One region of the Glaciimonas sp. GG7 genome, then DNA from elsewhere that is predicted to be linked to it. Evidence: predicted binding sites of a transcription regulator. Region 1 holds the regulator's gene; the other holds the start of a gene.
What was found. The regulator HrcA, encoded in region 1, represses chaperone genes, less so after heat shock. The targets are predictions, from matches to a motif close to TTAGCACTCNNNNNNNNNGAGTGCTAA.

Region 1 (3,421 bases):
TGATCTCGATGACACGCTGTGGCCGATTATGCCGGTGCTGATTCGCGCCGAACAATTGCTGTTCGAATGGCTATCGCAGCATGCGCCTGGGGTAACGCGGGCATTTACGATTGAGAGCCTGCGCCAGCGACGCCAAACGTTAAGCGCTACCGATCCCTTATTCAAGATCAATTTATCAGCCTTGCGCCACGCCGGATTGACGGAAGCCTTCCAGAGTGTCGGTGAGGATACCGGCAAGATCGATGCCGCAATGGCACTGTTTGCCAAGGCCCGTCATGAGGTCACTTTATACGACGATGTTAAACCGGCACTCACCCGACTGCGCCATCATCTTTTGCTGGGCTCAGTCTCGAATGGCTTTGCCGATCTGGATAAAATCGGTTTAGCGCAACACTTCCGTATTTCCCTCGCGGCCCATAGTTTCGGCTGCGCCAAGCCTGATCCGGCGATCTTTCATGCCGCTTGCGATGCACTTAACGTTGCGCCGGAAGAGACGGTATATGTTGGCGACGATCCACTACTAGACGTCGTCGGGGCGCGGCAAGCAGGACTACGCAGCGTCTGGATCAATCGTTTTGGGCGGACGCTGCCAACCGGGATCAGTGCGGATGCCGAATGCACCGACTTGGTCCAACTCGAAGCATGGCTGCAGACACAAGAAAACCACCCATAACGTCAACAACTGAATCACCGCAAGCGTAACAGTGTATAAATATAACCATTAAAAACTGACAAGCTATGTCAATTCTCACCAAATACTTTCGCCATGCATCTTGATACCCGCGCTCAGACTCTTCTTAAAGCCCTCGTCGAACGTTATATTCTCGACGGCCAGCCGGTTGGCTCGCGTGCGCTCTCAAAAATATCGGGGCTAGAACTATCACCGGCCACCATCCGCAACATCATGGCCGATCTGGAAGAAATGGGCTTTGTTGCCAGCCCTCACACTTCCGCCGGACGCGTGCCTACTCCGCGTGGTTATCGGGTATTTGTCGATACGCTGCTGACGGTGCAGCCGATTGATGAAAGCGCGCTCGAATCCAGGATGCAAACGCGCCTGCAATCGAACTCCCCGCAAAAGATCATCGCCAACGCCGCGCAAGTTTTATCGTCGCTATCGCAATTTGCCGGTGTCGTGCTCACGCCACGGCGTGAATCGGTATTTCAACAAATTGAATTTTTGAGGCTTTCTGAAAAGCGTATCTTGCTGGTGATCGTCGGCCAAAGCGGCGATGTCCAGAATCGGCTATTGCTGACCGACGTTGATTACACCCCATCGCAACTAATACAGGCGGCTAATTACATCAATCAACATTACGGTGGACACAGCATTGATGATGTACGCCTACGCTTGCAGACCGAAGTGCGCCAATTGCGTGATGATATGACCCGCCTGATGCAGGCTGCGGTGGAGGCTGGCAGCGACGCGATGACGGATGATGCCGACGATGTCGTGATTTCGGGCGAACGCAATCTGTTGAGCGTGACCGACTTGTCGTCGAGCATGGCCTCGTTGCGCAAGCTATTCGACATGTTTGAGCAAAAAACCAATTTGATGCGCTTGCTCGATATCTCCGGCAAAGCCACGGGCGTACAAATTTTTATCGGCGGCGAATCACAATTAGTTCCGATGGAAGAAATGAGCGTCGTGACAGCGCCATATGAGGTCAACGGCAAGATCGTCGGCACGCTTGGCGTGATCGGACCGACTCGGATGGCGTATCAGCGCGTCATTCCCATTGTGGATATCACGGCTAAGCTACTCTCGAATGCATTAAGCCAGAACTAGTCTGGCTTAATGTGATTGCGGTTTGGGTATTAAGTACGATTAGATACGACGATTATTTTTTAGCGCATTTCCGGCAATGACCGTATAACGCCAAGGCATGATCGGCAATCTCAAAACCATGCTCCGCAGCAACTGCTTTCTGGCGATTTTCAATCTCTTCATCGTAAAACTCCTCCACCAGGCCACACACCAGACAAACCAAATGATCGTGGTGTGAGCCTTCGTTGAGCTCAAAGACCGCTTTTCCGGTTTCGAAATGATTGCGCTGCAATAAACCGGCTTGCTCAAATTGCGTCAAGACACGATAAACTGTTGCCAGACCGACATCGAGATTTTCAGACAGAAGAATTTTATAGACGTCTTCAGCGCTCAGATGACGGACTTCACTATTTTGGAAAATTTCCAGAATTTTGAGGCGGGGCAAAGTAGCTTTAAGGCCGCTTGCTTTTAGTTCGGATGGATTGTTGGGCATGTTTACGTCGCAAATGGATGATCTGCTTTATCATATAGCGTTTTAGCAGTATTGCTCAATCAATTGAGATCCTTATGCGAATGTTGCTCTCCTGTATGACCCCTAAGTCTTCCCTGACCATAGCTGCTGTATCCATCGCATTGCTGGCTGGCTGCGCATCAAAAAATCCCCTTATCGACAGCCCGGTTACCCCGACCGACACCAATGCAGCCGCAACTGGCACGACCACGGCAAACGCGGGTGTCCAAACTGTTAAGAATCGGCGCTTTTTCGGTATTTTTTCGCCTTATCGCACCAATATTCAGCAAGGCAATTTTGTTTCGAAAGAAATGATCTCCCAAGTCAAAGAAGGCATGACAACCGATCAGGTGTCATTTGCACTCGGCACGCCGCTATTGACGGATATGTTTCACGCGAATCGCTGGGATTATGTGTTCCGCCTGCAAAAGGGCAATGGCGAAGTCACCTCAAGCCGCGTCACCGTATACTTTAAAGATAGCCTTGTGAGCCGTGTTGAAGGCGGTAGCGACCTGCCGACCGAGGCCGAATATCTGGCCCGTATTTCAGGCGGTAACAAAGAAGCCAAAAAAGCTACTGAAAATACCGGGATCGCCAAAGATGTGCCGCTGCCTCCTCCTACATCGCCCGTCAAATAACGTATCAGAATAGTCAATCCACGATGAATCAAATGAAAATTGCCGTTGCCGGCGCATCCGGGCGCATGGGTCACATGCTGATCGAAGCCATTCAACAGGCTGAAGATGCCGTGCTGGCAGGAGCGCTGGATGTGGCTACAGCCCCGGGTCTTGGTGCCGACGCAGCAGCGTTTCTGGGCAAACCGGCTGGTGTCCCCATCGAATCCGATCTCGCGGCAGGCTTAACCAATGCTGACTATCTGATTGACTTCACGCGTCCTGAAGGCACGCTCAAGCATTTGGCGTATTGCGCAGAGCATGGCATCAAGATGATTATCGGCACCACCGGCTTTGACGAAGCTGGCAAGGCCGCCATTGCCGCTGCAGCGCAAAAGACCGCCATCCTGTTTGCGCCCAATATGAGCGTCGGCGTCAATGTCACCATGAAATTACTGGAACTGGCCGCGAAGAGTTTTTCGCACGGCTACGACATTGAAATCATCGAAGCGCATCACCGCCATAAAA
Region 2 (3,421 bases), on a different contig from region 1:
AGTTTATTAATACCGATGTCACGGGTCTTGGTTATGCCCGTGATTTTGCTTTAACAGATCACAATGGAAAACTGCGCACGCTGGCTGACTTTAAGGGTAAGGCGGTTGTTGTGTTTTTTGGGTTTACCCAATGCCCTGATGTTTGCCCGACCACGATGGCAGAGATGGCGAGCGTGATGAAAGAGTTGGGGCCGTTGGCTGATAAGGTTCAAGTGTTGTTCGTTACGGTTGATCCTGAGCGGGATACGCAGGCTTTGCTGGCCCAATATGTCCCTGCTTTTGATCCACGATTCCTGGGGCTGTATGGCGACCTTGCTGCAACTGAAAAAGTTACCAAGGAATTTAGGGTGTTCTATCAAAAAGTACCCGGCAAGACGCCAGGTAGCTATAGCATCGATCACACCGCTGGCAGTTACGTATTTGATCCGAGCGGGCATATACGGTTGTTTGTACGTCACGGGCAGGGGGCAGAGCCGATTGTTCATGATTTGAAGTTGTTGCTCTCCTGATCAAAAAATTTGAATAAAAAAAAGCGCCGATTAGGCGCTTTTTTTACATCGATTGGTTTCTTAAGAATAAGCTACCAATGATCCTTTCATTTTCTTCAGTGCAACCACCTCGATTTGACGAATACGCTCGGCTGACACACCAAATTCTTTTGCGAGTTCATGTAGTGTCGCTCCGGAGCCATCATCGTTTGCTAGCCAGCGTGCTTCCACAATCCGGCGTGAACGATCATCGAGCTTACCTAATGCAGACTCCAAGCCTTCCGACTGCAAGCGGTCATACCGTTGCGCCTCCAACACCTTGGTCGGCTCTTGCATATCTGAGGATAGATAAGCGATAGGTGCAAACTTATCATCATCATCGTCAGTTGGTGCCTCCAATGCGATATCGCGCCCAGTGAGACGGGTTTCCATCTCGATGACTTCTTCGCGTTTGACATTGAGGGTTTTGGCCAAGGCGTCAACTTGCGTAGGCGTCATTGCATCCAAGCCAGTTTTGTGGCTGCGCAGATTGAAGAAAAGTTTTCGTTGTGCTTTGGTCGTGGCCACTTTTACCAAGCGCCAGTTCTTCAGGATGTACTCATGCATTTCTGCCTTGATCCAGTGCATTGCATAGGACACCAGACGCACGCCTTGATCGGGGTCAAAGCGTTTAACGGCTTTCATTAATCCGATATTTCCTTCTTGAATCAAGTCGGCATGGGGCAGACCATAGCCTAAATAACCGCGTGCAATGGATACCACCAAACGAAGATGAGATAACACCAGTTTCTGGGCTGCAGCTAAATCGTTGTTGTCGCGTAATTTTTTTGCCAGCGAAATTTCTTCGGCGTGGGTTAGCATCGGCAGGCGATTGACAGCCGAAATATACGCATCGATGTTGCCTAAAGTGCCTGAAAAACCAAGTGCGAGCGTTGCTTCAGCTGGAATTAATGCAGTTTGTAACGACGAATTTTTCATTGTTTCTCCTAACTATCAGGTGGGATTCATGGCGAACAAGTCTTAAACCACACTGATTTGATCGGGTATTCTAGCACTCTCTAATATAGAGTGCTAATCGAATTTATTGGATTATAGAAATAGTCAACCACTATCAATAACATTAAGTAATGTACTTATGAGGCTATTGTTTCGATATTCCTAGCTAGTAGAAGTTGCGCTGTTTTGCATCAAAATACTGTGAGAATGTGTAACTTACATTTCTCGATCGGACAAAACGTTCGTCAGACAGCAATGATCTCACCCGGTATTAGCCAGGCATCGTAAGGTGGAAGTGAGAGAGAGTTATAAAGTCTGCCAACATGAGTGGCGTCTGCGATGCTGATATATATCCGGCTTGGGCGAGTACGCAGCAGACGGTTCAGGGTGACGCGCAACGTCAGGTTACCAATGCAGCAAAGGCAACCTGGCGCGATACGCTTGATTAATAGCTGGGGATGCGCTGGCTCAGGATCTGATTTTCCATCAGGTAAGCCCTCCAGGATGACTGCTGTCGTGCTGCCGGATTCGTTACCCGCCGCATCAGCCTTCATCGCGGACCAGATAGCGCGTTCGCGAGCAAGGGCTGAAGGGCCAGTTACCAAAGTGACGATGGTGAGGATGGTGAGCCCGGCTGAGGCAGTTAATGTATCGATATGACGAAAGGTCATCCGCCTTTTTTCGACAGTTTTCCTGGATCAACGCCGAGTTGCTTGAGCTTGCGATACAAGTGAGTCCGCTCTAGCCCGGTTTTTTCGGCTACACGTGTCATGCTGCCGCTTTCACGGATTAAGTGATACTCAAAATAAGCCCGCTCAAACGCATCTCGCGCCTCGCGCAGAGGCAGGCCGAATGAGGATGAAAACAAATTATCAGAGTTGTTTGCAGCAACAGGCAGAGATGCCAGGTTAGGCGTTTCCAAGGTTGTCGAAGCACCAAAATTACTACCGTTGACCATTTCTGACACTTCGCCAGGTATCGCTGGTTGCGCGAACATGTTCGGAGCACGGGAGGTTTTTGGCCCTTGCGCCAAACCTTGCTGAACCGCTTTTAACAGCTTTTGCAACGCGATCGGTTTTTCGAGAAAATTCAAGGCCCCAATGCGTGTGGCTTCTACAGCGGTATCAATCGTTGCATGACCGGACATCATGATCACCGGCATCGTCAGCAATCCATCGCGCTGCCATTCCTTAAGCAACGTGACGCCATCAGTATCAGGCATCCATATGTCCAGTAATACCAGATCTGGCACGCCATTTTGTCGAAATTCCCTGGCTTGTTGTGCATTTTCTGCCGTCGCAACAACGTGCCCCTCATCTCCTAAAATTTCGGACAATAATTCTCGAATTCCCATTTCGTCATCAACGACCAGGATATTAGCCATGCGGTAGCTTTCCCATTTTATGTTGCTTCAAATCATGAAAAATTGACTGACAAAGCAGTCAAAATTTGTGCGATGAGCGCACTATTATTGTGTGTTGTATTTGATTGTTTTAAAACTTGTTATTGTTTTTAGGACTTGGTAAGGATATTACTACGCAACTTTGATCGAGGCGCATGCGCGGTGCGACTTTCTATATTTATTCAAGATAAACCCGGTATTCAGGGCTCTTTTGATTAAGTAACACTTCGCTGATGGCTCGACTTTGCGTACCACGCATGAAGATTTGAATTAATTACTTTTTTGAACATTATCTGCGTTACTGGCAGGGACTAACTTTAACAGCAAAATTAATATTTTTGCGCCCTTTATATCAGTACGGTTGTGCAAGTCAATGCGACCGCCGTGCTCATCGATAATTTTCTTGACCATAGGCAATCCTAAACCGGTGCCGCGGGGTTTTGATGTGATGTAAGGTTCAAACGCACGGGCCAGAATTTTGGATGAAAATCCTGGCCCGTTATCCGTGATAGACAAGCGTACTGCGATGCTTGGC

Region 2: rpoH (RNA polymerase sigma factor RpoH) is a predicted target of HrcA. The motif match lies at 1,537-1,563, and genes of this name have one in related genera.

The regions. Positions count from the first base shown of each region.
Region 1 is NZ_JBRIIQ010000011.1:49,793-53,213, forward strand. Features, by position in the region: gene ACVBEF_RS04940 (HAD family hydrolase) at 1-673, shown strand, start outside; gene hrcA (heat-inducible transcriptional repressor HrcA) at 767-1,789, shown strand; gene fur (ferric iron uptake transcriptional regulator) at 1,842-2,261, opposite strand; gene ACVBEF_RS04955 (outer membrane protein assembly factor BamE) at 2,357-2,917, shown strand; gene dapB (4-hydroxy-tetrahydrodipicolinate reductase) at 2,941-3,421, shown strand, end outside.
Region 2 is NZ_JBRIIQ010000008.1:51,520-54,940, forward strand. Features, by position in the region: gene ACVBEF_RS03955 (SCO family protein) at 1-509, shown strand, start outside; gene rpoH (RNA polymerase sigma factor RpoH) at 570-1,466, opposite strand; gene ACVBEF_RS03965 (GTPase) at 1,730-2,155, opposite strand; gene ACVBEF_RS03970 (response regulator) at 2,152-2,868, opposite strand; gene ACVBEF_RS03975 (ATP-binding protein) at 3,157-3,421, opposite strand, start outside.